3 regions of the Streptomyces sp. NPDC050448 genome follow, and region 3 is predicted to be linked to each of the others. Evidence: riboswitches for the same ligand, from Rfam matches in the RefSeq annotation. Region 3 holds a riboswitch; each other region holds the start of a gene.
What was found. A riboswitch is a leader RNA that binds a small molecule or an ion and turns the genes downstream of it on or off. The one in region 3 is predicted to bind thiamine pyrophosphate.
Positions count from the first base shown of each region.

Region 1: linked by a shared signal. The riboswitch ahead of thiO (glycine oxidase ThiO) and the one ahead of thiC (phosphomethylpyrimidine synthase ThiC) in region 3 are both predicted to bind thiamine pyrophosphate.
Region 2: linked by a shared signal. The riboswitch ahead of AB0I68_RS20395 (thiamine ABC transporter substrate-binding protein) and the one ahead of thiC (phosphomethylpyrimidine synthase ThiC) in region 3 are both predicted to bind thiamine pyrophosphate.

Region 1 is NZ_JBFAJR010000001.1:327,528-337,397, reverse strand. Features, by position in the region: gene AB0I68_RS01585 (thiazole synthase) at 1-249, opposite strand, end outside; gene thiS (sulfur carrier protein ThiS) at 255-455, opposite strand; gene thiO (glycine oxidase ThiO) at 452-1,633, opposite strand; TPP riboswitch at 1,631-1,743, opposite strand; gene AB0I68_RS01570 (FAD-dependent oxidoreductase) at 1,837-3,057, shown strand; gene AB0I68_RS01565 (Rv2175c family DNA-binding protein) at 3,148-3,513, shown strand; gene thiE (thiamine phosphate synthase) at 3,588-4,238, shown strand; gene metF (methylenetetrahydrofolate reductase [NAD(P)H]) at 4,308-5,225, shown strand; gene AB0I68_RS01550 (hypothetical protein) at 5,277-6,308, shown strand; gene AB0I68_RS01545 (NAD(P)/FAD-dependent oxidoreductase) at 6,352-7,764, opposite strand; gene AB0I68_RS01540 (DUF4126 domain-containing protein) at 7,798-8,433, opposite strand; gene AB0I68_RS01535 (DUF3040 domain-containing protein) at 8,556-8,957, opposite strand; gene AB0I68_RS01530 (methyltransferase domain-containing protein) at 9,266-9,870, opposite strand, start outside.
Region 2 is NZ_JBFAJR010000016.1:73,417-83,286, reverse strand. Features, by position in the region: gene AB0I68_RS20400 (iron ABC transporter permease) at 1-691, opposite strand, end outside; gene AB0I68_RS20395 (thiamine ABC transporter substrate-binding protein) at 751-1,848, opposite strand; TPP riboswitch at 1,933-2,042, opposite strand; gene rlmN (23S rRNA (adenine(2503)-C(2))-methyltransferase RlmN) at 2,101-3,213, opposite strand; gene AB0I68_RS20385 (phosphatidate cytidylyltransferase) at 3,373-4,449, opposite strand; gene frr (ribosome recycling factor) at 4,449-5,006, opposite strand; gene pyrH (UMP kinase) at 5,092-5,871, opposite strand; gene tsf (translation elongation factor Ts) at 6,035-6,871, opposite strand; gene rpsB (30S ribosomal protein S2) at 7,007-7,903, opposite strand; gene AB0I68_RS20360 (M23 family metallopeptidase) at 8,154-8,618, shown strand; gene AB0I68_RS20355 (helix-turn-helix domain-containing protein) at 8,644-9,201, opposite strand; gene whiG (RNA polymerase sigma factor WhiG) at 9,254-9,870, opposite strand, start outside.
Region 3 is NZ_JBFAJR010000027.1:15,776-25,645, reverse strand. Features, by position in the region: gene AB0I68_RS27180 (cyclophilin-like fold protein) at 1-119, shown strand, start outside; gene hisC (histidinol-phosphate transaminase) at 149-1,231, opposite strand; gene AB0I68_RS27170 (LacI family DNA-binding transcriptional regulator) at 1,593-2,708, shown strand; gene AB0I68_RS27165 (metallophosphoesterase) at 2,925-4,100, shown strand; gene AB0I68_RS27160 (hypothetical protein) at 4,251-5,075, shown strand; gene AB0I68_RS27155 (aldo/keto reductase) at 5,201-6,250, opposite strand; gene thiC (phosphomethylpyrimidine synthase ThiC) at 6,369-8,156, opposite strand; TPP riboswitch at 8,151-8,296, opposite strand; gene AB0I68_RS27145 (YibE/F family protein) at 8,369-9,778, shown strand; gene AB0I68_RS27140 (SsgA family sporulation/cell division regulator) at 9,828-9,870, opposite strand, start outside.

The DNA of each region.
Region 1 (9,870 bases), on a different contig from region 3:
CAGCACCGCCTCGCCCGCCGTGAAACAGCCCGCCGTGTTCGGCAGGACCGCGATCCCGAGCCGGGTCAGCACCGACAGGACCGAGCCCTGGACCGTCGGGTCCAGCCGGCGCATCGCCACCGTCGTGAGCTCCGTACCGGACGCGATGAGCGCCCGTTCCAGGACGTCCAGGCTCGGTGCCCCGCCCGTCCCCATGATCAGGCGGGACGAGAAGGTCCGGCCGCCCAGCGCGAAAGCGTCGTCCGTCATCGCGCTCAGCCTCCCTGCACGGCGGTGAGGATCTCGACCCGGTCGCCCTCGCCCACCGGCGTGAGCGGCCACTGTCCGCGCGGGACCACGGTCTCGTTCAGTGCGGCCGCGACGCCGGACGGGGCCGCGGTCAGGGCGGCGACCACCGCGTCGAGGGTGGTGCCGGCCGCGACCTCGCGCGGCTCGCCGTTCACGGAGATGGTCATGCGTACGACTCCTGACGTGCCGGGGTGAAACGACGCGGGGTGAAGGGGCGGGCGATCTCCGGTACGACGCCGGTGGTCAGCAGCTCCGCCATCACCTCGCCGGTGAGCGGGGTCAGCAGCACCCCGTTGCGGTAGTGCCCGGTGGCCAGGTGCAGGCCGGGGAGGTCGGTCGGGCCGAGCAGCGGGGCGTTGTCCGGGGAGCCGGGCCGCAGCCCCGCCCGTGTCTCGGTCAGCGGCAGTTCGGTGATGCCGGGCACCAACTCGTGGGCGTCGCGCAGGAGTTCGTACACCCCGCCCGCGGTGACGGTGGTGTCCCAGCCGAGTTCCTCGCTGGTGGCGCCGACGACGAGCTCGCCGTTCTCGCGCGGCACCAGGTAGACGTGGCTGCCGCGGACCACGGCCCGTACCGTCCGGGACAGGAACGGCGCGTACGCCGCCGGCACCGCGAGCCGCAGCACCTGCCCCTTCACCGGCCGTACGGGAGGCAGCACGTCCGCCGGTACGCCTGCCAGCCGGCCGCTGAGCGAGCCCGCGGCCAGGACCACCTGGTCGGCGCGCAGCTCCGTACCGTCGTCGAGCAGTGCGCCGGCGGCCCGGTCGGCAGTGGTGAGCAGCCGCTCCGCGCTCGCCCGGTGGATCTCCACGCCGGCGCCCTCGCAGGCCGCCAGCAGCGCGGCCGCCAGCCGGCGCGGATCGACCTGGTGGTCGCCGTCCACGCGCAGGCCGCCGCGTACGCCCGGGGCCAGCATCGGCTCCAGGCGGCGGCACTCGCGGCCGGTGAGCCACTCGGACTCCAGGCCGCTGCGGCGCTGCAGGGCGTGCAGCTCGCGCAGGTGGAGCCGGTCGTCGGCGTCGAGGGCCACGGCGAGCGTGCCGCAGGCGCGGTAGCCGATGTCCATCCCGCCGCTGGCGTCGGCCAGCTCGGCGGCGAACTCCGGGTAGCGGGCGGCGGAGGCGAGATTGAGGCCGAGCAGGGTCTCCTCGCCGTAGTGCAGCTCGGTGACGGCGGCGAGCATGCCGGCCGCGACCTGTGCGGCGCCGCCGCCGGGCGCCGGATCGGCGAGCACCGTCCGCAGCCCGCGCCGGGCCGCCCGCCAGGCGGTGACCAGGCCGATGATCCCGCCCCCGATGACGAGGACGTCGGATCCCTTGTCGGATCCCTTCCGAGATGAGTGCATGGGCGTCCAGCCCCTCCCTTCGCCGGCATGACCCGGATCAGGTTCGTACGGTCGGAGGCCGCCCAGCCTCCCTCTCAGCCCGGTACGTCCGGACTCCCGCGATAGGTACGACGGCCAGACTAACCCCGGAGCCGGGGCCGGGTAAGGCTGCCTCCCCGGGGCCGCTATTCCTGACGGATCATCAGATCGCTAGGGTGGGCGGTGTGAGCGAGCAGACGGAACACACTCAGAGCGGCGTCGTCATCGTCGGCGCCGGAATGGCCGGGGTGCAGACCGCGGTGGCCCTTCGGGAGCAGGGGTGGAGCGGCCCCGTGACCCTCCTGGGCGCCGAGCCCCACCAGCCCTACGACCGGCCCCCGCTGTCCAAGGCGGTGCTGCTCGGCAAGGCCGAGGACTCCGCCTTCGACGTGGACTTCGAGGGGCTGGGCATCGAGCTCCGGCTCGGGGTGGAGGTCACCGGGCTGCGGGCCGCAGAGCGCGAGCTGGACACCGAGGCGGGGCCGGTCCCGTACGAGGTGCTCGTGCTGGCGACCGGAGCCGAACCGCTGACCCTGCCCGGGGCCGAGGGCGTCCCCGGCGTGCACCTGCTGCGGACCCTGGACGACGCGGCCCGGCTGCGCCCGGTGCTGGCCGCGGCGCCGGCGATCGTGGTCGTCGGGGCGGGCTGGATCGGCGCCGAGTTCGCCACCGCGGCGCGCGAGGCGGGCTGCGCGGTGACCGTGGTCGAGGCGGCGGACCGGGTGCTGGCCGGGGCGCAGCCGGCGGAGGTCGCGGCTCCCATGGCCCGCTGGTACGAGGAGGCCGGGGCCGCCCTGCTGACCGGCGCCAAGGTGGCCTCGGTGGAGTCCGGGCGGGTCCTGCTCGCGGACGGGCGGGAGCTGCCGGCGGGCGCGGTGGTCGTGGGCATCGGGGCCCGGCCGGCGACCCGGTGGCTGGCGGACTCGGGGGTCGGGCTCGGCCCGGACGGATCGGTCACGGCGGACGCGTACCTGCGGACCTCCCTGCCCGGGGTGTACGCGGTCGGCGACTGCGCGTCGTTCCCGTCGGGGCGCTACGGGGCGCGGCTGCTGGTGCACCACTGGGACAACGCCCTGCAGGGGCCGCGGGTGGTCGCGGCGAACATCCTGGCGGGGGCACCGGCCCAGGTCTACGACCCGGTGCCGTACTTCTGGTCGGAGCAGTTCGGGCGCTTCGTGCAGTACGCGGGGCACCATGCGGGTGCGGACGAGCTGAGGTGGCGCGGGGACCCCGCCGAGGAGGCGTGGTCGGTGTGCTGGCTCCGGGCCGGGGCGCTGGCCGCGGTCCTGGCGGTGGGCCGGCCACGGGATCTGGCGCAGGGACGGAAGCTGATCGAGACGGGCGCCCCCGTGGATCCGGCCAAGGTCTCCGACCCCGCCACACCCCTGAAATCGGCGCTGCTCTAGCCGCCGTGCGAAGGGCGTGGCGGAGCCGCCGGGACCCGGACGGGCCGGCTCGGGTACCGGCAGTCGGTCCGAGGTGGCAGGCTTGTGCTCGTGACCGAGATTGACGCAAAGATCGATGCCCTTGTCCCCGCCTGGCTGTACCTCCCCGACATCGCGGAGATGCTCGACATCGAAGTGACCCGGGTCCGCCAGCTGGTCAAGGAAGGTCAGCTGATCGCCGTACGCCGCGGTGAGAACCGTGCGCTTGCGGTGCCCGCACCCTTCATCGACGGCGACAAGGTCGTCAAGGGCCTCGCCGGCCTGCTGACCGTGCTCCGCGACGACGGCTTCTCCGACGAGGAGATGCTGGAGTGGCTCTTCACCGCCGACCCGACCCTGCCCGGCACCCCCGTCCAGGCGCTGAGCGAGAATCGCGGCACGGAGGTGAAGCGCCGCGCTCAGGCGCTCGCCCTCTGACCCGAGCCGCCCGATCCATCCGCGGTGCACGGGCCCTGGACGGCCCGTGCACCGCTCCCACCCCGGGGGTACCCATGTCCGCGAACGCCCAGCTGTCCGATGCCCGGCTCTACCTGTGCACGGACGCCCGCAAGCGGCAGGGGGACCTCCCCGAGTTCCTCGACGCGGTCCTGGCCGGCGGTGTGGACATCGTCCAGCTCCGGGACAAGGGCATGGAGGCGGGCGAGGAGCTCGAGCACCTCCAGGTGTTCGCCGACGCCGCCCGCCGGCACGGCAGGCTCCTCGCGGTGAACGACCGCGCCGACGTGGCCCACGCCATCGGCTCCGACGTCCTGCACCTGGGGCAGGGCGACATCCCGGTGCCCGCCGCCCGCGCGATCCTGGGCGAGGGGGTGCTGATCGGCCGGTCCTGCCACGCCGAGTCCGAGGTCGACGCCGCCGTCGCCGAGCCGGGCGTGGACTACTTCTGCACCGGCCCGTGCTGGCCCACCCCCACCAAGCCCGGCCGGTACGCCCCCGGCCTCGGGCTGGTCCGGTACGCGGCCTCGCTGGCCCCGGCCCGCCCCTGGTTCGCCATCGGCGGCATCGAAGCCGGCAACCTCGACGAGGTCCTCGACGCCGGAGCCACCCGCATCGTGGTCGTCCGCGCCCTCACCGAGGCCTCCGACCCGGGTGCGGCCGCCGCCGACCTGGCCAAGCGGGTCCGGGAGCGGGTCTCCGCATAGGTGTCCAAAAACGTGTCCAAAAGGCGGACACGTCTTCGGCGACCGCGAGGGCGCGTCTAACCTGCCCGTATGGCCCTTGGTACCGCTTCCACCCGTACGGACCGTGCACGCACGGTCCGTGACCTGCTGGCGTCCGGGAGCCCGTCGTACTCCTTCGAGTTCTGGGCCCCCAAGACGGCGAAGGGCGAGCGCAACCTCTGGAACGCGCTGCGCCGGATCGAGGCGGTGGGCCCGAGCTTCGTCTCCGTGACCTACGGGGCCGGCGGCTCCACGCGCGGCGGCACCGTCAAGGCCACCCAGCAGATCGCCGCCGACACCACCCTGACCCCCGTCGCGCACCTCACCGCGGTCGACCACTCCATCGCCGAGCTGCGCAATGTGATCGGCCAGTTCGCCGACGCCGGCATCCGCAACATGCTCGCCGTGCGCGGCGATCCGCCGGGCGACCCCATGGGTCCGTGGGTGGCGCACCCCGAGGGCGTGCACTACGCCGCCGACCTGGTCCGGCTGCTCAAGGAGTCCGGCGACTTCTGCGTGGGCGTCGCGGCCTTCCCCGAAATGCACCCGCGCTCGGCGGACTGGGACACGGACATCCGGCACTTCGTGGACAAGTGCCGTGCCGGCGCCGACTACGCGATCACCCAGATGTTCTTCGACCCGGAGAATTATCTCCGGCTGCGCGACAGCGCCCAGAAGGCGGGCTGCGAGACCCCGATCATCCCCGAGGTCATGCCTGTTGTGGGCATCAAGCAGCTCGACCGGTTGCCGCAACTCAGCAACGCAGTCTTCCCCGCAGCCGCGAAAGAGCGCATGCTCGCCGTCAAGGACGATCCGGCCGCTGTACGCTCCATTGGGATCGAGTTCGCCACGGAGTTCTGCGCGCGGCTGCTGTCCGAGGGTGTCCCGGGGCTGCACTTCATCACGCTGAACAACTCCACGGCGACTCTCGAGATCTACGAGAACCTGGGCCTGCACCAGCGGGCCTGATCGGCCGGCCCCCATTTCCCGGGCGGTGGGCCGTACCGAGAGGTGCCACGCATGGGAATGACGGTCCTCTACATCGCGTTCGGTTTCGTCGCGTTGTGGCTGCTTGCCGAGGTCCTGATGCAGTACAAGGCCCGGCTGCGCTGGCGCCTGCTCGCGTTCGCCGGGTTCCTCGGTGTGGTCGCCGGGGTGGTGCTGCCGTCGGTCCTGGTCATCGGCGTGGGCGCGGCCGCGTTCGCCGTGGGCCAGACCCTGGTGACGCTCTCCTTCCGCAAGGGCTTCGAGGCCGGCTGGGCGCTGCGCCGGGGCGGTGAGCCCGTACGGCAGACCCGGCGCCGCCGGGCGGGCGGTCCGCGCCCCGAGCCCGCGCTGCAGGTGACCTCGCTGGAGTACGGGCCGGACGGGACGGCCGTGGCCGCCGACGGGGCCGACGAGCCCGACGAGCCCGACGCGTCCGGCAACGAGCAGCCGACGCCGCAGTTCCAGGCCGCGACCGAGCAGTTCTACAGCCCGGAGCCGCTGCCCGAGGACACCGGGTCGTACGGGATACAGAGCTTCGCGCCCACCGCCGACGCGGGGCAGACGGCGGCGTTCGCCTCGCCGTTCTCCACGGCCGAGCAGGACGCCCACCAGTACGCGCCCTACTACGACGGGCAGGCCCACGACCCGCAGACCCAGGGCGGCTACGACTACTCCGCGGGTTATCCGGCCGGCGGCGAACAGCAGGTCTACGCCGCCTACTCGGACCCGTACATCGGCACCGGCGGGGCCGTCATCCCGCAACAGCCGTACGACTACACCCCGTACGCCGGCTACTCCGCCGACCCGTACGCGAGTGCGGGCGGGCAGCAGCAGTACTCCATGGACACCCCGCCGGGCGGGGTGTGGGTGCCGCAGCAGCGGTCCACCGACGGGGCCGCCCATCCCTACCCGGGCGACGACCAGCTTCCGTACCCGCAGCAACAGCCGCAGCAACAGCCGCAGCAACAGCCGCAGCAACAGCCGCAGCAACAGGAACAGCAACAGCAACAGCAACAGCAGTACCCGTACCAGGGCTCCGGTGAATACGAGCAGTACCGCTACTGAGGCCGCGAGAGCCCCCGGGGTCCGTTCCCCGGGGGCGTCCCTGTCACTGGGAGCCGCGGAACTCCGCGCCCTCCACGATCAGTCCGGCCACCAGGGCCCCGGTCATCCCGGCGTGTGCCAGCCCGCCGCCGGGATGCGCCCAGCCGCCCGCGAGGAACAGCCCCGGCAGGGCGGTGGTGTTGGCGGGGTAGAGCATCCGGCCGCCGGCTCCGGCGAGCGCGGGCGGGGGCACCGCGCCGCCCTGCGCGCCGGTGGCCGCCTCGATGTCCGCGGGCGTACGCGCGTGCGTCCACAACAGCCGCTCGCGCAGCCCCGGAACGGCCCGGGCCGCCAGGTCCAGCAGCTCCTCCGCGCGGGGCGCAGGGGCGCCCTCGGGGCCGCAGACGGCGCTCACGGTGACCGCCTCGTGGTCCGCGTCGGGCCGTACGGCGGGGTCGTCGGGGCGCAGCACGGTCAGCTGGGCGCCGGGGGAGTGGACCAGGGTGCGGTGGACGGCGTCCGCGGGGCGGGCGCCGCGCAGCGCGAGCAGCAGGGTCAGCCGGCTGGCCACCCCCGGCCCGCGGGCCGGGGCGCCGCCGGCCGGCAGCGGGGCCCGCAGCTGCCGCGGGTCGGCCCCGCAGACCACGAGGTCGGCGGCGGCCTCGGAGCCGTCGGCCAGCAGCAGCCCGGCCGCGCGGCCGTCCCGCTCCAGGACCTCCCGTACCGGCGTGTCGAAGACGAAGGCGACCTTCCGCTCCCGGCAGCGCTCGTACACGGCGGTGGCCAGCTCCCGCATCCCGCCGCGCACGTACCAGCTGCCGAAGGTCTGCTCCATGTACGGGAGCACGGCCGCCGCGGCAGGCGCGGTGGCGGGGTCGACCCCGTACGCCCGCACCCGGGCGGCCAGTAGCTCGCCGAGCTCCCCGCCCAGCTCGCGCCCGGCCACCTCGGCGAGGGTCGGCGGGCGGCGGCGGAGCAGGCCGCTCCCCCGCAGCGCGGGGTACGGATCGCCGCCCAGCACCTGCCAGTCGGGGCGCAGCGGCTCCTCCAGCAGGGGGCGGCGGGTGGCGTTCCAGGCGTCCCGGGCCCGGCCCAGGACCCCGTTCCAGCGGTCTCCGGCGCCCGTGCCGAAGGCCTGGTCGAGGACGGCGGCGGCGCCGCCGCGCGAGCCGCCCGGGAGGGTGACGGCCGTGCCGTCGGCCAGGAGGTGCCGGACGGCAGGGTCGACCTGGACCAGCTCGACGCTGTCCTCCAGGGGCCGCTTGCCGGTCTTGACGAACAGGTCGCGGTAGACGGCGGGCAGGTGCAGCAGCCCGGGCCCGGTGTCGAAGGCGAAACCGTCGCGCTCGTACCGGCCGACGGATCCGCCGTACGTCGACCCGCGCTCGTACACCGTCACCCGGTGTCCCGCCACGGCCAGCCGGGCCGCCGTAGCCATCGCGCCCATGCCGGCGCCGATCACCGCAATTCGTGCCATGCGGATGACCCTATCGAGCGCAATCGCGGGAGGTCAGCGGGGTGGCACTGCGGCCCGCGCGGCCGCCTCGCGTTCCCCGGCGGCGAGCCGCTTGTCCTCGCGGCGCTGGGCCCGGCGGCGCAGGAAGCGGCGGATCCGGGTCCACAGGAAGACGAGCACGGCCAGACCGGCGGCCAGCAGGACGGCCACGATGATCGCGGCGGCCTCGGGGTGGAACATCGCGAAGGTGACGATGCCGGCCACGCCCAGGTCCTCGGCGATGCTCAGCGCGATGTTGCTGAACGGCTCCGGCGAGGTGTTGACGGCCATGCGGGTGCCGGCCTTGACGAAATGGCTGGCCAGCGCGGTGGAGCCGCCGATCGCACCGGCGGCGATGTCGGAGAGCGAGCCGCTCTGGCCGGCCAGCAGTGCGCCGACCACGGCGCCGGACACCGGGCGGATCACGGTGTGCACGGTGTCCCAGACCGAGTCCACGTAAGGGATCTTGTCGGCGGCGACCTCGCAGAGGAACAGTACGCCGACGACGATCAGCACGTCGGTGCGCTGGAGGGACGCGGGGACCTCGTCGGTCAGTCCGGTTCTGCCGAAGATGCCGAGCAGGAGGACCACGGCGTAGGCGTTGATCCCGCTGGCCCAGCCGCTGGTGAAGACCAGGGGGAGCACACTCATCGGATCATCATGCCGTAGCCCCGCCGGTCCCGGACCGGCGGGGCCAAGACGTGAGGGGACGGCAAGACGTGAGGGGACGGCCGCCGTACGGCGGCCGTCCCCTCACCCATGTCTGCGGGGGCCTACTGCCCCTGTTCGTCGCGGCGGCGCTGCCACCGCTCCTCGATGCGGGTCATCATCGACCGACGCTGCCGGCTGCGGCCGTGGGCCGAACCGCCTGCACTGCCGGAGACGGGCTGCTCGCCAGGCTTGGGTGCCTTGCGCCAACCGGTGACCACGAGGACCGTACAGCCGAGCATGACGAGGAATCCCACCACGCTGACCCAGAGTACGTTCGGAATGATCACACCGGTCATGAGGAGCGCGATACCCACCACAATGCCTGCGACTGCCTGGTAGACCCGTCGCCGGGTGTACGTACGCAGTCCGCTTCCCTCAAGCGCTGTCGCGAACTTGGGATCTTCGGCGTACAGCGCTCGCTCCATCTGCTCGAGCATTCGCTGCTCGTGCTCCGAGAGCGGCACGGGAGTCCTCCTCATCCGTCGGTCGCGGGGGGTAGCGACCAGGGGTCCCCTTCAGGATAGGCGGGGAATCGCCCCCGTGATACCCGCCCTCTACGCCAGGTTCCAAAACACTGCCCGGAAAAGGCACCGCCCGAAAAGGCGACGCCTGAGCAAAACCCTGCGCGAAACCGTACCGCCGGGAGGGCGGTCACTGAGGCGCTTATTCCCCAATGGCCCGTCCACCATGCCGGTCACTGTCCACGATCATACGGGGCCGGCCGCCGGACCGGAGGGTCTCCGGTGTACTCCGTGAGCGGAAGCTCCGCAGATCAGGCGCGCTTCTCGCCCAGCCGCTTCTCACCGAGTACATGCAGCTGCGTGGCGACCGCGTGGAAGGCCGGCAGCTCGGCGGCGGCCTCCTCCAGGCGCAGCAGCGCCTCGACCGCGCCCGGCTCGGTGTCCACCAGGACGCCGGGGACGAGGTCGGCGAACACGCGGACTCCGTGCACCGGGCCGACCTCCAGGCCGGCTCCGCCGACCAGCTCGGTGAGCTGCTCGGCGGTGAAGCGGCGCGGTACCGGGTCGCCCGCGCCCCAGCGGCCGGCCGGGTCGGTGAGCGCCGTACGGGCCTCGGTGAAGTGGCCGGCCAGCGCGCGGGCCAGCACGGCCCCGCCGAGGCCCGCGCCCAGCAGGCTGAGCGTGCCGCCTGGGCGCAGGGCGGCGACCGCGTTGGCCACGCCCTCGGCCGGGTCGTCCACGTACTCGAGCACGCCGTGGCAGAGCACCACGTCGTACGCGTCCCGCTCGACGACGTCCAACAGGCCCTGGGCGTCGCCCTGTACCCCGCGGACCAGGCCGGCGACGCCGGCCTCGGCGACGCGGCGCTCCAGCCCGAACAGCGCGTTCGGGCTGGGGTCGACCACGGTCACCCGGT
Region 2 (9,870 bases), on a different contig from region 3:
GGACGGCGGCCGTCGCCAGGTCCAGCAGCTGCGCGGTCTGCCGGTAGACCTCCACCTCGAGGGTGGCGTACGAGGGCCCGCCCAGGATCTGCACGACGCCGAAGGAGGTGAAGGTGAACAGGAACACCATCAGCGAGGCCGCGGCCACCGCCGGCCCGAGCGCGGGCAGCGTCACCCGCCACCAGGCGGCGAACCGCCCGGCGCCCAGCACGCGGGCGGCTTCCTCCTGGCGCGGGTCCAACTGCGCCCACAGCCCGCCGACCGTCCGTACGACGACGGCGTAGTTGAAGAAGACGTGCGCGAGCAGGATCGCCCACACGGTGGTGTCCAGCCGCACGCCCCACAGCTCGTCCAGCAGTCCGCCCCGCCCGACCAGCGCCAGGAAGGCGGTGCCGACCACCACGGTCGGCAGCACGAACGGGACGGTGACCACCGCCCGCAGCAGCTGCTTGCCGGGGAACTCGAAGCGCGCGAAGACGTACGCGCCGGGGAGTGCGATCAGCAGCGTGAGCGCCGTGGACGCGCACGCCTGCCAGGTCGTGAACCAGAGCACCTCGGCGATGTCGGGCCGGGTGAGCACTTCGCCGATCCGGCCGAACTGCCAGCCGGCCTCGGTCTTGATCCCGCGGCCGACGATCGCGGCGACGGGATAGGCGAAGAACAGCCCGAAGAAGGCGAGCGGTACGGCCATCAGGGCGAGCCTGACGGCCGTACCGCGTACGCCCTCCTTCACGGGAGTGCTCTCGCGTCCTACTTCACGACGAGCGAGGACCATGCCTTGACCCACTGCTCACGGTTCTTGGCGATGGTCTCCGGAGCCACGTTCTCCGGCTTCTCGATGACCACGCCGTGCTTCGTGAACAGCTCCGGCAGCTTCGCGTCCTTGACCACCGGGTTCACGAACATCTGGAGCGGCATGTCCTCCTGGAACTTCTTGCTCACCAGGAAGTCGAGGAGCGCCTTGCCGCCCTCCTCGTTCTTCGCTCCCTTGAGCAGGCCCGCGAACTCGACCTGGCGGAAGCAGGTGCCGGTGGAGACGCCCGTGGGCGCCTCGGCCGGCTGCGGCTCGCCGTACATGACCTCGGCCGGCGGGCTGGAGGCGTAGGAGACGACCAGCGGGCGGTCGCCCTTGGCCTTCTTGCCGCCCGCGGAGCCCGAGAAGCGCTCGTTGTAGGCCTGTTCCCAGCCGTCGACGACCTCGACGCCGTTGGCCTTGAGCTTGCTCCAGTAGTCCTTCCAGCCGTCCTCGCCGTACTTGCCGACGGAGGCGAGCAGGAAGCCGAGGCCCGGCGAGGAGGTCGCCGCGTTCTCGGTGACCAGCAGGTTCTTGTACTCCGGCTTGATCAGGTCGTCCAGCGTCTGCGGCGGGGCGAGCTTCTTGTCGGCGAAGTACGCCTTGTCGTAGTTGACGCAGATGTCGCCGGAGTCGACCGGGGTGACCCGGTGCTCCTTGTCGAGCACGTACTCCGGCTTCACCTCGGCCAGGCCCTTGGCCTCGTACGGCGTGAAGATCCCGTTGTCGAGGGCGCGCGAGAGGAGCGTGTTGTCCACACCGAAGAAGACGTCGCCGCGGGGGGAGCCCTTGGTGAGGATCTCCTGGTTGAGGGCGGCGCCCGCGTCCCCGGACTTCAGGACCTTGACGGTGTAGCCGCTCTGCTGCTCGAACTCCTTGAGGACCGTGTCGGTCACGTTGAAGGAGTCGTGGGACACGAGCGTGACCGTCTTGGACTTCGGCGCCTCGCTCGCGCCGGACTTGTCCTTGGCATCGCCGCCGCCGCATGCACTGAGCGTGGCGACGCCGACCGCGGCCGCGAGTGCTGCGCCCGCGAACTTCTTGGTGGTGCTCACTGGTGATTCCTCCTGGGATGACCAGGAGAAGACGCGGCCCTGCCCGGCGCTCAGTGCGAGCGGTCGCCGGGCAGGGCGCAACAGCTTGAGTGATGACCGAACTTCCTACCCCGAATGACCGGGGCGAGGTTCAGAGGGTCTGCGGATGACGGTTACCGCACTCTCAGCGCTGTGGCGCTCCCCTGTCGGAATATGCGATTGGTTCGGCCACAGGGTACCCCGCGGCCGAACCGAGGCGGAGAAAACCGCAGGCTAGCGCTCCGAGGCAGCCAGCTGGCCGCACGCGCCGTCGATCTCCTGACCGCGGGTGTCACGGACGGTCACCGGCACGCCGTGGCGGGCGATGGCCTCGACGAAGGCCTTCTCGTCCTCGGGGCGCGAGGCGGTCCACTTCGAGCCCGGCGTCGGGTTCAGCGGGATCAGGTTGACGTGGACACGCTTGCCCTTGAGCAGCCGGCCGAGGAGGTCGCCGCGCCAGGCCTGGTCGTTGATGTCGCGGATCAGCGCGTACTCGATGGAGATCCGGCGGCCGGACTTCTCGGCGTACTCCCAGGCCGCGTCGAGGACCTCGCGGACATTCCAGCGGGTGTTCACGGGGACGAGGGTGTCGCGCAGCTCGTCGTCCGGGGCGTGCAGCGAGACCGCGAGGCGGCACTTGAAGCCCTCGTCGGCGAACCGCAGCATCGCCGGAACCAGGCCGACGGTGGAGACGGTGATGCCGCGCTGCGACAGGCCCAGGCCGTCGGGCTCGGGGTCGGTGAGGCGGCGGATCGCGCCGACGACCCGCTTGTAGTTGGCCAGCGGCTCGCCCATGCCCATGAAGACGATGTTGGACAGCCGGGCCGGCCCGCCGGGGACCTCGCCGTCGCGCAGCGCGCGCATGCCGTCGACGATCTGGTGGACGATCTCGGCGGTGGACAGGTTGCGGTCCAGGCCCGCCTGGCCGGTGGCGCAGAACGGGCAGTTCATGCCGCACCCGGCCTGCGAGGAGATGCACATGGTGACCCGGTCGGGGTAGCGCATCAGCACGGACTCGACGAGCGTGCCGTCGTGCAGCTTCCACAGGGTCTTGCGGGTGGTGTCGTCGTCGCACGAGATGTGCCGGATGACGTTCATCAGCTCGGGCAGAAGCTCCTGCTGGAGCTTCTCGCGGGAGCCCGCCGGAATGTCGGTCCACTCGGCCGGGTCGTGCGCGTACCGGGCGAAGTAGTGCTGCGAGAGCTGCTTGGCCCGGAAGGGCTTCTCACCGATCGCGGCGACCGCCTCGCGCCGCTCCTCGGGCGTGAGGTCGGCGAGATGCCGGGGCGGCTTCTTGGCTCCGCGAGGGGCGACGAAGGTGAGCTCTCCCGGGACAGGGCGGGCCATGGCTGGTACTCCTCGTAAGACGAAAGGCGCGCCGCAGAAGCAGCGCGCCTTTCAAGAGTAACCGCCCGGACCCACCCAAAGCCTTCGGATGTACGACGTCCCGGCTCAGCGGGATCCCCTGGTGAACCACCCGCCGGGCGGAACCCGCGGAGGCCGGTGTCAGCCCGTGCCGACGAACGCCGCCAGCAGCAGCCACACCACCGGGGCGGTCGGCAGCAGGGAGTCGAGCCGGTCCATGATGCCGCCGTGGCCAGGCAGCAGCGTGCCCATGTCCTTGATGCCCAGGTCCCGCTTGATCATCGACTCGCCGAGGTCGCCCAGCGTGGCGCTGACCGCGACGGCGAGACCGAGCAGCAGGCCCTGCCACCAGGCGCCCCCGTCGATCAGGAACTCCATGCACAGCGCGCCGGCCGCCATCGCGAAGGCCACCGCGCCGAACAGCCCCTCGCGGGTCTTGCCGGGGCTGATGCGCGGCGCCAGCTTGGTCTTGCCGAAGCGCCAGCCCACCGCGTAGGCCCCGGTGTCGCTGACCACGGTCAGGACCAGGAAGGTGACCACCCGCTGCGGGCCGTCGTCGGCGGTGAGCAGCATCGCGACGAAGGTGGCCAGGAAGGGCACGTAGAACGCCGCGAAGATGCCTGCGGTGACGTCCTTGAGGTAGTCCTCGGGCGGTTCGGTCATCCGCCAGACCAGGACCGCCAGCGAGGTCAGGGCCATGGCAACCCAGGCGCCCTCGGCCCCCCGGACGTAACCGGCGATGACCATGGCGGCGCCGCCGACCGCGAGCGGGACGAGCGGCGCCTTGATGCCCTTCTTCTCCTGGAGCCGGGAGGTGAGCTCCCACAGGCCCACGACGACCGCGACGACGATGACGCCGACGAAGACCGCCTTCACGATGAACAGCGAAGCGAAGATCACCGCACCGAGGCCGACACCGACCCCTATGGCGGCACGCAGGTCTCGCCCCGCCCGCTTCTTCGGCGGCGGGGGCGAGGCGTCCTGCGGTGCCTGCGAGGGCGGAGGCGGGGGGCTGGGCATGGGCTCCTGCGGCGGCATCTCGGCGCGGATCGGGTGGCCGCCGTCGGCGGCGGCCCCCCGATCGCGTGCTTCCCGGTCGTCGAAGTCACGGCCGGCGGCATCGGGCACGATGGGCATGGGCCGAGTGTGCGGGCCCACCAGCGCATCGTATGCGGGACCCGCCGGAACCGGCTCCGTGGCCCAGGGAGAGTCGTTCATCAGACTTCGAGGAGCTCGGCTTCCTTGTGCTTGAGCAGCTCGTCCACCTGCGCGACGTACTTCGCGGTGGTGTCGTCGAGCTCCTTCTCCGCGCGGCGCACCTCGTCCTCGCCGGACTCCTTGTCCTTGACGAGCTTGTCGAGGGCGTCCTTCGCCTTGCGGCGGATCGAGCGGATCGAGACCTTGGAGTCCTCGGCCTTGGTGCGCGCGACCTTGATGTACTCCTTGCGGCGGTCCTGCGTCAGCTCGGGGAAGGTCACCCGGATGATACTGCCGTCGTTGCTGGGGTTGACGCCCAGGTCGGAGTCCCGGATGGCCTGCTCGATGTTGCGCAGGGCGCTCTTGTCGAACGGGGTCACGATCGCCATGCGCGGCTCGGGCACCGAGAAGGACGCGAGCTGGTTGATGGGGGTGATGGCGCCGTAGTAGTCCGCCACGATCTTGTTGAACATCGCCGGGTGCGCACGACCGGTGCGGATCGCCGCAAAGTCTTCCTTGGCGACGACGACGGCCTTCTCCATCTTCTCCTCGGCCTCGAGGAGGATTTCTTCGATCACCACGTGCTCCTGCATGTCAGATTTGGATGGTTCAGGCGGGCGGGGCGGGCTCGGCCCAGTGGGGCCGGGCCCGGCGTCGGGACGCTCAGGCCCGGGTGCCCTGGTCGCTCACGAGCGTGCCGATCTTCTCACCCTTGACGGCGCGGGCGATATTGCCCTCGGCGAGCAGCTCGAAGACCAGGATCGGCAGCTTGTTGTCGCGGCACAGCGTGATGGCGGTGGCGTCGGCGACCTTGAGGTCGCGGGACAGCACCTCGCTGTACTCGAGCGCGTCGAACTTCACCGCGTCGGGGTTCTTCTTCGGGTCGGAGTCGTAGACCCCGTCGACGCCGTTCTTGCCCATGAGCAGGGCCTCGGCGTCGATCTCCAGGGCGCGCTGGGCCGCCGTGGTGTCGGTGGAGAAGTACGGCATGCCCATGCCGGCGCCGAAGATGACGACGCGGCCCTTCTCCAGGTGCCGTACGGCGCGCAGCGGGATGTACGGCTCCGCGACCTGGCCCATGGTGATGGCGGTCTGCACGCGGGAGTCGATGCCTTCCTTCTCCAGGAAGTCCTGGAGGGCGAGGCAGTTCATGACGGTGCCGAGCATGCCCATGTAGTCGGACCGCGCACGGTCCATGCCGCGCTGCTGCAGTTCGGCGCCGCGGAAGAAGTTGCCGCCGCCGATCACGACGGCGATCTCCGCGCCGTCACGGACCACCGCGCCGATTTCTCGCGCGATGGCATGGACGACGTCGGGGTCGACGCCCAGTCCTCCACCACCGGAGAAGGCTTCGCCCGACAGCTTCAGCATGAAGCGGCGGCCCTTCTTCCCGTGGTCGCTCTTGTCGTCGGAAGCGGTGTGGGGGTCCACGCCCTGATTCATGGAGATCTCCTCGTGCACATACGAAGAAGGCCATTGCCGGTGGGTCCTCGCGGTTCCCTCTACGGCAATGGCCTCCTCGTCAGATCTGCGGTCGCTGCGCGCGTGCGCGGACGACTGCTTCAGACCCTATCGGGGTCCGGTGTCCGTCGTTGTACGGACGGACTCAGATGCCGACCTTGATGCGCGAGAAGCGCTTCAGGGTGACACCAGCCTCGTCCAGAACCTTCTGGACGGACTTCTTGTTGTCCAGCGCGTACGGCTGGCCGAGGAGGGTGGCCTCCTTGAAGAAGCCGTTGACGCGACCCTCGACGATCTTGGCGATGGCAGCCTCGGGCTTGCCCTCCGCGCGGGTGACCTCTTCGGCGATGCGACGCTCGGACTCGACCTTCTCGGCCGGGACGTCCTCGGCGGACAGCCACTGCGGGGCGAACGCGGCGATGTGCTGCGCGATGCCGCGGGCGACCTCGGCGTTCTCCTTGTCGAGCTCGACCAGGACACCGATCTGGAACGGCAGGTCGGGCATCGTGCGGTGCATGTACGCCGTGACGTAACCGCCGGTGAACTGCGCGAAGCGGTCCAGGACGATCTTCTCGCCGAGGTTCGCGTTCGCCTCGTCCACGAACGCCTGGACGGTCTTGCCGGCCTCGATCTCGGACGCGAGCAGCGCCTCGATGTCGGCGGGGGAGGTGGCGGCGACGTGGGCGGCCAGCTGGTTGGCGACGGCCAGGAACTTCTCGCCCTTGGCGACGAAGTCCGTCTCGCACTTCAGCTCGACGATGACACCGGAGGTGTTGTCGTCGGCGATGAGGGAGACGACGGCACCGTTCTCGGCAGAACGGCCCTCGCGCTTGGCGACGCCCTTCTGACCCTTGATACGGAGCGCTTCCATGGCCTTGTCGACGTCACCGTCGGAGTCGACCAGCGCGTTCTTGCAGTCCATCATGCCGGCGCCGGTGAGCTCGCGGAGCTTCTTGACGTCAGCGGCGGTGTAGTTCGCCATGAGTCTGTGATTCTCTCTCGAAGTCGTAGATCTACGGGTGAACGGCGGAGGCGCCGCGCCCCAGGCGCGGCTCCCCCGCCGTCATCGTCCGTGCTGCGAGTGCCCGGCGCGTGAACGCCGGGCGCTCTCAGTGGGTCAGGCCTGCTCGGCGTCGGCGGCCGGGGCCTCGACAGCCTCGACGGCCGGGGCAGCCTCGGCGTCGGCGGCCGGGGCAGCGGCCTCGGCCGGGGCGGCCTCGGCGTCGTCGGCCTTCTTCTCGCCCTCGAGCAGGTCGCGCTCCCACTCGGCGAGCGGCTCGGCGGCGGCCTTCTCGCCCGGCTTCGAGTCGCCGGTCGCAGCGCCGGAGCGGGCGATGAGGCCCTCGGCGACGGCGTCGGCGATCACGCGGGTGAGCAGGGTGACGGAGCGGATCGCGTCGTCGTTGCCCGGGATCTTGTAGTCGACCTCGTCGGGGTCGCAGTTGGTGTCGAGGATCGCGACGACCGGGATGTGGAGCTTGCGCGCCTCACCGACGGCGATGTGCTCCTTCTTGGTGTCGACGATCCAGACGGCGCTGGGGACCTTCGACATCTCGCGGATACCACCGAGGGTCTTCTCCAGCTTGGTCTTCTCGCGGGAGAGGACCAGGAGCTCCTTCTTGGTGAGACCCGAGGCGGCGACGTCCTCGAAGTCGATCGCCTCAAGCTCCTTCAGACGCTGAAGGCGCTTGTAGACGGTGGAGAAGTTGGTGAGCATGCCACCCAGCCAGCGCTGGTTGACGTACGGCATACCAACGCGCGTCGCCTGCTCGGCGATGGCCTCCTGGGCCTGCTTCTTGGTACCGACGAACATGATGGAACCGCCGTGGGCGACGGTCTCCTTCACGAACTCGTAGGCGCGGTCGATGTACGACAGCGACTGGAGCAGGTCGATGATGTAGATGCCGTTGCGCTCGGTGAAGATGAAGCGCTTCATCTTCGGGTTCCAGCGACGGGTCTGGTGACCGAAGTGGACGCCGCTTTCCAGCAGCTCCCGCATCGTTACGACGGCCATGGCCATCTCCTTGGTTTCTCGGTTTGGTTCCTGACGCCCCACCGCGCCCTGCCCCCGACGAGGGGACCGAGAGGCGCTTTCACCCGGCCTGAGCGGCTGGTGCTGGGGCGTGCGAAGTCGACCCGGTGACCCGGATCGCCGTAAGAAGTGTACGGGACCGGGCGGTATGCCAGGTGACGCCGTTGTCCACACCCGGCCGCCTGTCCACAGGCCCGGTCACCCCGCGCGAGGCCGCGGCAACCTGGACGGCATGACGACACTGCTGCTCACGCTGCTGCTGACCCTGGCCCAGACACTCGCACCGGGGGCCCGTCCGCTTCCGCCCCCACTGGTGGTGGCCCGCTGGTGGGACCCGCCCCCGACCCCGTACGCGGCGGGGCACCGCGGGGTGGATCTGGCCGCCCCGGTGGGTACGGAGCTCCGCGCGGTCGGTCCGGGCCGGGTGCACTACGCAGGCCTGGTCGCCGGCCGCGGCGTCCTCTCCCTCACGCTCCCGGGGGGCCTGCGCACCACGTACGAGCCGGTGCGGCCCCTGGTCGCGGAGGGCGAGGAGGTCACGGCGGGCCAGGTGGTCGCCGTCCTCACGGAAGGCACGCACTGCGGGATGCCCTGCCTCCACTGGGGCCTCCTGTCAGGCGCCACCTACCTGAACCCCCTGACCCTCCTCCCCCGCCCCACTCCAAGACTCCTGCCGCTCGGGGCGACGGGCGGCTGAGGCGGGGGAGGGAGCCACCGGGACCTCAGCCGCGCACGCCCCGCAGCGCCATGGCCACGGCCGCCTCCGTCACGACGGAGGGCTCCTCGGCGGCGCCGAGCTCGATGCGCCGGACCGCGGCATCGACCACACCTTGCAGCAGCATCGCGGCAAGCCGGGGCTGCTCGTGCCCGAGGGCTCCGAGCGCCTCCACGATCATGGCCACGAGTCCCCCGTGCGCAGCACGGATCTTCTCCCTCGCCCCGGCGTCCAGCTCACTGGCCGAGATCGCGACCACCGCCCGGTGCCGCCGGTCCCCGACCAGCCCCAGCTGGCTCCGCACGTAGGCCTCGACCTTCGCCTCCGGCGACTGCGCCCGCTCCATCGCCGCCTCGATCTCGGCGGCCCAGACGGGGAAGTCCACCGCGCACAGCTCTTCGACCACGGCCGCGCGGGAGCGGAAGTACTCGTACACGGAGGACCGGGCAAGGCCCGTGCGCTCCGCCAGGGCGGGGAAGGTCAGCGCTTCCGTCCCGCCCTCGGACAACAGGGAGCGCGCAGCGTCCAGCAGGGCGCCGCGCTGCATCGACCGGTGCTCGGCCACGGAGGCCGCTCGAATCCTGGGCACGCATCCACTCTACGGAGGTGCCGCAAGCTCACCGGCCGACATCCGCCAGCTTGGCCCGCAGCTGGAGCACCGACTTGGTGTGGATCTGACTGACCCGGCTCTCGGTGACGCCCAGTACGTTGCCGATCTCGGCCAGCGTGAGGCCCTCGTAGTAGTAGAGCGTCACCACGGTCTTCTCACGCTCCGGCAGGGTGTTGATGGCCCGGGCCAGGAGCCTGCGCAGCTCGCGGTCCTCGGCCACCTCGACCGGGTTGTCGGCGGCGGTGTCCTCCAGGGTGTCCATCAGCGAGAGGCGGTCGCCGCCCTCCCCTCCGACGTGCAGCAGCTCCTCCAGGGCGACCACGTTGGCGAGGGACAACTGACTGAACACGGTGTGGAGTTCCTCCACACCGATGCCCATCTCGCCGGCGACCTCGTGCTCGGTCGGGGTGCGGCGCAGCTGGGCCTCGAGCGTGGCGTAGGCCCGCTCCACGGCCCGCGCCTTCTGCCGGACCGAGCGCGGGATCCAGTCCAGCGCCCGCAGCTCGTCGATCATCGCGCCCCGGATTCGGGTGATCGCGTACGTCTCGAACTTGATGGACCGGTCGATGTCGAACTTCTCGATGGCGTCGATCAGTCCGAAGACCCCGGAGGAGACGAAGTCGG
Region 3 (9,870 bases):
CGCGCGGAGGCGAGAGCCGCCTGGCGAGTCCGTGCAATGTGCTCGGCTCGTTCGACGGCGACCCCCGCCTGCTGTCCACCGTCCGCGACGGCGACCCGATCCGCGTGGAACTCGCGTAGCACTTGCGAACTCGCGTAGTCCCTGAGGGCTACATCTCCTTGAAGAACGCCTCCGCCGTGTGCAGGAAGAGGTCGTTCGCCTCGGTCTCACCGATCGTGACCCGCAGGCCCTCGCCCGCGAAGGGCCGGACCACCACACCGGCCTTCTCGCAGGCCGCCGCGAACTCGGCGGTCCGCTCCCCGAGCCGCATCCACACGAAGTTCGCGTGCGTCTCCGGCACCACGGTCCAGCCCTGGCCGAGCAGCGTCTTGTAGACCCGCGCACGCTCTCCCACCAGCGCCCCGACGCGTCCCATCAGCTCGTCTTCGGCGCGCAGCGAGGCGACCGCCGCGTCCTGGGCGAGCTGGCTGACGCCGAAGGGCACCGCCGTCTTGCGCAGCGCGGCCGCCACCGGCTCGTGCGCCACCGCGAAGCCGACGCGCAGGCCGGCCAGCCCGTACGCCTTGGAGAACGTACGCAGCACGCAGACGTTCGGGCGGTTGCGGTAGAGCTCGATGCCGTCCGGCACCTCGACGTCGCGGACGAACTCGCGGTACGCCTCGTCCAGCACCACCAGGATGTCCGAGGGCACCCGGTCCAGGAACCGCACCAGCTCGGCGCGGCGCACCGCGGTGCCGGTGGGGTTGTTCGGGTTGCAGACGAAGATCAGCCGAGTCCGCTCGGTGATCGCGTCGAACATCGCGTCGAGGTCGTGCACGTCCCCGTCCGTCAGCGGGACCCGCACGGACGTGGCACCCGAGATCTGCGTGATGATCGGGTAGGCCTCGAAGGACCGCCATGCGTAGATGACCTCGTCGCCCGGGCCGGCCGTCGACTGGACCAGCTGCTGGGCCACGCCCACCGAGCCCGTGCCGGTGGCGATGTGCTCCACCGGCACCCCGAACCGCTCGGCGAGCTCGTTCACCAGGCCCGTGCAGGCCATGTCGGGGTAGCGGTTGAACTGTCCTGCCGCCGCGACCGCAGTCTCCAGCACCCCGGACAGCGGCGGGTACGGGTTCTCGTTCGAGGACAGCTTGTACGCGACGGGCCCGCCCGCAGCAGCGGGCTTCCCGGGCTTGTACGTGGGAATGCCGTCCAGCTCGGCGCGCAGCTTCGGGCTCTTCTCGCTCACCGCAGGTCCTCCTCGACCGTCCCGTACGACGTCGCCGCCGACTCAATACTGCTCACCTTATGAGGATTCCGCTCTTCCGAAAATGGCAGCGCCGGGATTGCGGGGGAGCGCACGCATATATGCACACGCCGGTAGCCCACGCCGTGGCGCGCATCCCTCGTACAGGTGAGTTGAGACCGGCCCGAGACCACACCGTTTTGGCATGCTCGTACCCGCCGACAAACGCCCCGCTTACTCTCCACTCGCAAATGCCTTTATTTCCAAGGTCATTGGTGGTGGCGAACCATGCAGAATCGTGCCTGTCAACGCGTGCATATGCACCCGGACCACCCACCCCACCGAGCCCTACTATCGGCTCGCCATGACAGCAGCAGGGAAGCATCAGGTGAGCCGGACCGAGACCACCCGGCGGGCCGCCGGCCGACAGGGCCGGGCCGGCATCAGGGACGTGGCCGCCGCGGCGGGCGTCTCGATCACAACCGTCTCCGACGCGCTCAATGGCAAGGGACGGCTGCCGGACGCCACCCGCCGCCACGTTCGCGAGGTCGCCGACCGGCTGGGCTACCGCCCCTCCGCCGCGGCCCGCACCCTCCGTACCGGCAAGTCGGGCCTCATCGGCCTGACCGTGACGACGTACGGGGATGAACCTTTCACCTTCACCGAATTCGCATACTTCGCCGAGATGGCCAGGGCCGCCACCTCCGCCGCGCTCGCCCGCGGCTACGCCCTGGTCATCCTCCCCGCCACCTCCCGACACGACGTGTGGTCCAACGTGGCCCTCGACGGCACCGTCGTCATCGACCCCTCCGACCACGATCCCGTCGTCAGCGAACTGGTCCGCCAAGGCCTCCCCGTCGTCTCCGACGGCCGTCCGGCCGGCTCCCTCCCCGTCACCGCCTGGGTCGACAACGACCACGAGGCCGCCGTACTCAACCTGCTCGACCACCTCGCCGCCGCCGGCGCCCGCCGCATCGGGCTGCTGACCGGCACCACCACCGACACCTACACCCGGCTCTCCACCACCGCCTACCTCAACTGGTGCGAGCGGGTCGGCCAGGACCCCGTCTACGAGTCCTACCCCGCCCACGACCCGTGCGCGGGCGCCGTCGCCGCGGACCGGCTGCTCGCCCGACCCGACCGGCCCGACGCCGTCTACGGGCTGTTCGACCCCAACGGGACCGACTTGCTCGCCGCTGCCCGGCGCTACGGCCTGCGCGTCCCCGAGGACCTGCTGCTCGTGTGCTGCAGCGAGTCCACCGTGTACGCCAACACCGAACCGCCCATCACCACCCTGTCCCTCAAGCCGCGCCGCATCGGCACCGCCGTCGTGCAGCTGCTCATCGACGCCATCGAGGGAGTCGACACCGGGCGTCCGGTCGAACAGGTGGTCCCGACCGAGCTGATCGTCCGCACCTCCTCGCAGCGCAGGCAGCCCCGTACGACCATCAGCCCGCCCCGGTCACCGGCCAAGGACTGACCGCCACACCGCGAAACCGGCGGGGCCGACGGCCCCGCCGAAGATTTCAGAAACACCCATTTCGGTAGTAAGCGGCAGGAACTATTGGTTCCGCCCAGGATTCACCACCCCTGGTGCGTCACAGAGCGCGAGCCGCATTCCTATGATGGGCGCACGACATCACGGCCCCTCCGCCCCGGAGGTCAGGAGGGTCCGCAGGTGTACGGCAGCGCGACGGTGGTGGAGGGGTCGATGACTCAGGGGGCCGGTCAGGGACCCGCGATGCGGACGGACACGCTGCGGGACTTCCGAGTTCCGGTCACCGAGACCGCCCCGTACGGCGTGCCCGGCGCGCTTCCCGACGAAGCCCCGGTGTACGGCAAGTACCCCGCGTACTACGGGGAGGGCGCTCCCGTACCCCCGCCGCCGCCCGTGGGCCAGGCACCCGCCACGAGCGGACCGGCCGACGAGGACGAGGCCGACGAGGGCTACACCCCCACCTACCGCGATCTGCCGGTCATCAGCCTCGGTGGGCCGGGCGACACCGTCCAGGTCCAGTACGTCCCCCAGGAGTCCCCGGCCGCGGGTCCGGGACCGCTGTACGTCGTCGGCGACGTCCACGGCTATCTGGACGAGCTCGTCGCCGAACTCCAGGCCCAGGGCCTCATCGACACCGACCGCCGCTGGTCGGCCGGCAACGCCCGCATCTGGTTCCTCGGCGACTTCACCGACCGCGGCCCGGACGGGATCGGCGTCATCGACCTCGTCATGCGGCTGTCCGCCGAAGCCGCCGCCTCCGGCGGCTACTGCAAGGCCCTCATGGGCAACCACGAACTGCTGCTCATCGGCGCCAAGCGGTTCGGCGACACTCCAGTCGTCTCGGGCGCCGGCACCGCCACCTTCCAGGCCGCCTGGCTCCTCAACGGCGGCCAGCGCACCGACATGGAGCGCCTGGAGGACGTACACCTGCAGTGGATGTCACGGCTGGACGCAGCCGTGCTGGAGGACGGGCACCTGCTGCTGCACTCCGACACCACCGCGTACCTCGACTACGGCGACTCCATCGAGGACGTCAACGACACCATCCACGAGCTGCTCAACCGCAACGACGCCGACATCACCTGGGACCTCTTCCGCAAGTTCACCAAGCGGTTCGCCTTCCGCGACGAGGAGACGGGCCCGCAGGCCGTGCGCGAACTCCTCGACACCTACGGCGGCGGCCGGGTCGTGCACGGGCACAGCCCGATCCCGTACCTGCTGGGCGAGGTGGGCACCGAGGACGGCGACGAGTCCCGCGGCCCGGAGGCAGTGACCGGCCCGCACGTGTACGCGGAAGGGCTCGCCATCGCCATGGACGGCGGGGTCACGATGGCCGGCAAACTGCTGGTCGTACAACTCCCGCTGAGCGACTGAGGGTTATCAGAAGCGGGGTAATTTCAGGAAAGCCCCTGTCACCGCGTGGCATGGGCGCTCTACCATCGCCCTATCCGTAGCAGGCTCTCCTCCGTTTGTGCCGGCGCCCGGGTCTACGCGGGCAAACCGGCCCCCACGGAGCATCGGGGGATGCACATGAACAGCGCTCCGCACCTGCTGACCGAAGACCGACCCGAGTTCGATCGGCTCCTCGACGAGGCGCTGCGCACCGCACACGAACGGCCCGAGCTCGCCGCTCTCGGCGAACGGCTGAACGCCGAACAACTGCGCACGATGGCGATCGGGGCCAGCGCGCTGCTGACGGCCGCGGCCGCGGCCGAGTACGACCACTACGTGAAACTCCGCGGGGAACGACGCGACGGCGCTCTGTCCGCCCCCGGAGCGGCGGGGGACAGGAGTGCCGGGCAGGAGGAGGACGACGACGGGGCGGGCGTCAGCGCCGTGGTCGCGGTGCTCGCGCCGGTCCTGGCGGGCGCCGCCATGCTGATCTTCCTCCTGGTGGGCTACACCCTGAAGGCGATCGAGCCCGAACCGGCCTTCGCCGACACGATGCTGACGGCGGGTTGGCTGTTCGGCGGGCTGACCGTGATCTCCCTGCTGTTCGCGGTGATCGGGCTGCTGGTGACGGCTGTCCGCAACCGCGCGACCGAGGTGGTGGCCGAGGACGAGGGCGGGGCGATATCCGACGAGCTCGCGCAGGCCCGCGAGGCCTGGCGGCACGCCCTGCTGGAGCGGGGCATCCTGCCGTTCCTGCGGGACGCACTGGCCGATCCGAGCGCAGGGCCGGCGTATCCGGCCCCCCGCACACCCAAGGCCGGGCGCATCCCCAACCTCGGATACACCCGGCCCGACTTCACCAGTCCGGGATCCTCGTCACAGGGACCCCGGCCCGGCTACACGCCTCCGGACTTCACCAGCCCCGACTTCGGCGGCCCGGAGACCGAGTCGCCATAAGGGCCGCTCGCTTCCGCTCTCCGCGCCGTGGGCAGTCCGTCCCTGTTTCACGTGAAACATCGCGTCCCACGGGGTCTAGGGGGTGCCAGGCGGCCCGGGCCCGGCCGTGATCCGCCGGACACCCCCTAGACCGCGGCCCGGTCCCCCGGCGCCCGGCGCCGCTGCGCGGTGTCGGCCAGAGCCGGCGGGCGCCACACGCCGTCCGGGTGGTACAGGTTCGTCCCCGGCGGCACGATCTCGTCGATCCGGTCGAGCGCCGCGTCGTCGAGGGCCAGTCCGGCCCCCTTGAGCAGCGAGTTGAGCTGGTCCATGGTCCGCGGACCGATGATCACCGAGGTGACTGCGGGATGCGCCATCGGGAAGGCGACGGCCAGCTCGGGCAGGGTGCAGCCGATGCCGTCGGCGAGCTCGACGAGCTGTTCCACGGCCTTCAGCTTCGCGACATTGCCGGGGATCGCCGGGTCGAAGCGCGCGGGCGTCAGAGCCGCCCTCCCCGAGCCCAGGTCGACGGGCCCTCCGAGCCGGTACTTGCCGCTCAGGAAGCCGGAGGCGAGCGGACTCCAGGTCAGTACGCCCATCCCGTACCTCCGGGCGACCGGCAGCACCGCGGCCTCCACCCCACGCGCGAGGATCGAATACGGAGGCTGCTCCGTCCGGAACCGCGGGAGGGCCCGCCGCTCGGCGACGTGGTGCGCCTCGACGATCTCTTCCGCGGGGAACGTGGAGCAGCCGAAGGCCCGGATCTTGCCCGCGCGCACCAGGTCGCCGAGGACCGAGAGGGTCTCCTCGACGTCCGTCGAGTGGTCGGGCCGGTGCACCTGGTAGAGGTCGATCCAGTCGGTGTCCAGCCGCCGCAGACTGTCCTCGACGGCCTGCACGATCCACCTCCGCGAGTTCCCGCTGCGGTTGCGCCCTTCCCCCATCCGGAAGTGGACCTTGGTGGCGAGCACGACATCGTCGCGCCGTCCCTTGAGCGCCTTGCCGACGATCTCCTCGGACTCTCCGGCGGAGTACATGTCCGCGGTGTCGACGAAGTTGATGCCCTGGTCGAGCGCGGCGTGGACGATCCGCGCGCACTCCTCGTGATCCGGGTTCCCCACCGCTCCGAACATCATCGTGCCGAGGCAGTGCGCGCTGACCTCTATGCCGGTCCCGCCCAGACTGCGGTATCTCATGGTCATGGGCCAGCACTGTAGGAGTTGGAGTGCGCTCCAGCGCAAGCACTCCGTGCCGGGACGCTGCTCTGGGGTGCCCCCTCCTTCTCCCCAGAGCAGCGCCACCGCGACGGTCGGGTCAGTCCGCCAGCGGGAGGTACACCCGGTTGCCGCTCGCCGCGAACTCGGCGGACTTCTCCGCCATCCCCGCCTCGATCTCATCGGCCTTCAGGTCGCCGCCGTGCTCACGGCGGATGTCCTGGGAGATCTTCATCGAGCAGAACTTCGGACCGCACATGGAGCAGAAGTGCGCGGTCTTGGCGGGCTCGGCCGGGAGCGTCTCGTCGTGGAACTCGCGGGCCGTGTCCGGGTCGAGGGCCAGGTTGAACTGGTCCTCCCAGCGGAACTCGAACCGCGCGTCCGACAGGGCGTCGTCCCACTCCTGGGCGCCCGGGTGGCCCTTGGCCAGGTCCGCCGCGTGCGCAGCGATCTTGTACGTGATGACGCCGGTCTTCACGTCGTCACGGTTGGGCAGGCCCAGGTGCTCCTTCGGCGTGACGTAGCAGAGCATCGCGGTGCCCCACCAGGCGATCATCGCGGCGCCGATGCCCGAGGTGATGTGGTCGTACGCCGGGGCGACGTCCGTGGTCAGCGGGCCGAGCGTGTAGAACGGCGCCTCCTCGCAGATCTCCTGCTGGAGGTCGATGTTCTCCTTGATCTTGTGCATCGGGACGTGGCCCGGGCCCTCGATCATGGTCTGCACGTTGTGCCGCTTGGCGATCGTGTTCAGCTCGCCCAGCGTCTTCAGCTCCGCGAACTGCGCCGCGTCGTTGGCGTCCGCGATGGAGCCGGGGCGCAGGCCGTCACCCAGCGAGTACGTGACGTCGTACGTCGCGAGGATCTCGCAGAGCTCTTCGAAGTTTGTGTAGAGGAAGTTCTCCTTGTGGTGCGCCAGGCACCACGCGGCCATGATCGAGCCGCCGCGCGAGACGATGCCGGTCTTGCGGCGGGCGGTCAGCGGCACGTACGGCAGCAGCACGCCGGCATGGACCGTCATGTAGTCGACGCCCTGCTCGGCCTGCTCGATGACCGTGTCCTTGTAGATCTCCCAGGTCAGGTCCTCGGCGCGGCCGTCGACCTTCTCGAGCGCCTGGTACAGCGGCACGGTGCCGATCGGCACGGGGGAGTTGCGCAGCACCCACTCGCGGGTGGTGTGGATGTTGCGGCCGGTCGAGAGGTCCATGACCGTGTCGGCGCCCCACTTGGTCGCCCAGGTCATCTTGTCGACCTCCTCCTCGATGGAGGAGGTGACGGCGGAGTTGCCGATGTTGGCGTTGACCTTCACCAGGAACCGCTTGCCGATGATCATCGGCTCGATCTCCGGGTGGTTCACGTTCGCGGGAAGCACCGCGCGACCTGCGGCGATCTCCTCGCGCACGACCTCGGGGGAGACGTTCTCGCGGATCGCGACGTACTCCATCTCCGGGGTGATCTCGCCGCGGCGGGCGTACGCGAGCTGCGTGACGGCGGCGCCGTCACGGCCGCGGCGGGGCTGGCGGGGGCGGCCCGGGAAGACCGCGTCGAGGTTCTTGAGGCCACCGCGCGGCGAAGTGTGCTTGATGCCGTCGTCCTCGGGGCGCACGGGGCGGCCCGCGTACTCCTCTGTGTCGCCTCGGCCGATGATCCAGTTCTCCCGCAGCGGCGGCAGGCCGCGCCGCACGTCGGTCTCGATCTGCGGGTCGGTGTACGGCCCGGACGTGTCGTAGAGCGTCACGTCCTTGCCGTTGGTGAGGTGGACCTGGCGGACCGGCACCCGGATGTCGGGGCGGGAGCCCGCCACGTAGCCCTTGTGCCAGCCCGGCTGGCGCTCGGTCTGGCCGTCGGCGTCCTGGCTGACGGCAGGCGTGCGTGCGTCCTGAATGGTCATGAGACCTGATCTCCCTACGCCGGCATTACCCGGTAACAGGTTCGGCGGTCGACGCAGCCTCTTCCCGTACGCATGTGTGCTGCGCGTACGGTGATCAGCGCCCTCTCAGCCCGGTGCTCCGAGCTCCCGCGTTGTGCAAAGGTGACCCCACGCTAGCGTCATTTGTGGCGTGCTGAACAGTGGGCCCCCTCAACTCTTGCGATGATCTGCCGGTGACGTCCTCGCCGCAGCCCCCCACCACGCCCACCGAGCCCACGGGTCACACCGACCACGCACACGTGGGCCCCGGGCATGACCACGGCCCCTCCCACATCCCGCCCCAGGGCCACTCCCATGGTCATTCCCACGGCCACGGGCCGGCGGCCCCCGTCTCGAAGCACCTACGCAAGGTCATCGCGGCCGTACTGATCCCCTTCGCCGTCGCCGTCTTCGCCGGCATGGTGGTGCTCTGGCCCGGCGGCGCCCCCGCACACGAGCGCTCCGGCGTGGGCTTCGACCGGCAGACCCAGCAGGGCCGGGTCGTCGCGCTCGAGCAGGTCGACTGCAAGTCCGTGAACGCCTCGCAGGTGCCGCCCACCGGCAACACCTCCACCCCGGAGGGCCGCGAGGCCAAGGTCGCGCAGACCGGCGAGTGCAAGAAGGCCACCATCGAGGTCGCCACCGGATCCGACAAGGGCCGCACGTTCTTCGAGATCGTCCAGCCGGGCGCACCACGGCAGCTGAAAGACGGCCAGGAGGTGGTCGTCGCGTATGCGCCGGACGCGCCCCGGGATCTCCAGTACTCCGTGGTCGACGTGAACCGCAAGCTGCCCTTGGCGGTGCTGGCCGCCATCTTCGCGGTGGCAGTGGTCGTCGTCGGCCGGATGCGCGGCCTGTTCGCGCTGATCGCGCTGGTCGTCAGCTTCGGCGTGCTGACGCTCTTCATCCTCCCGGCGATCCTGCAGGGCTCGAACCCGCTGGTCGTCGCGGTCGTCGGCGCCAGCGCCATCATGCTCATCGCGCTCTACATGTGCCACGGACTGAGCGCCCGTACCTCCGTCGCCGTTCTGGGCACGCTCGTCTCGCTGCTGCTGATCGGGCTGCTGGGCTCGGTGTTCGTCGACTGGGCGTTCCTCAGTGGCAACACCGACGACAACACCGGTCTGATCCACGGGCTCTACCCGGACATCGACATGAGCGGCCTGCTGCTTGCAGGCGTGATCATCGGGTCGCTGGGTGTGCTCGACGATGTGACGGTCACCCAGACGTCGGCCGTCTGGGAACTCCACCAGGCCGACCCGTCGATGGGGTCCCGCGCCTTGTACCGTGCGGCCATCCGGATCGGCCGCGACCACATCGCGTCGGTGGTGAACACCCTGGTACTGGCCTACGCGGGCGCGGCGCTGCCCCTGCTGCTGCTGTTCTCGATCGCGAACAGCAGCATGGGTTCAGTGGCGAACAGCGAGCTGGTCGCGGAGGAGATCGTACGGACTCTCGTCGGGTCGATCGGCCTGGTGGCCTCGGTCCCGGTGACGACGGCGCTCGCCGCGCTGGTGGTTTCTGCCGACCGGCCGGGCTCCCCGGCCGGAGCGGCGGCCTCGGAGCCGGTCCGCGGAGGCCGGGGACGGCGGCGCAAGCGCTGAGAGACCCGGGAGGCTCGGGGGCCCGGGGCGGCTCGGCGCTCCGGGCCGCTCAGCCCGCGTTCTGCTCGTTCTGCTCGTTCTGCCGTGACTCG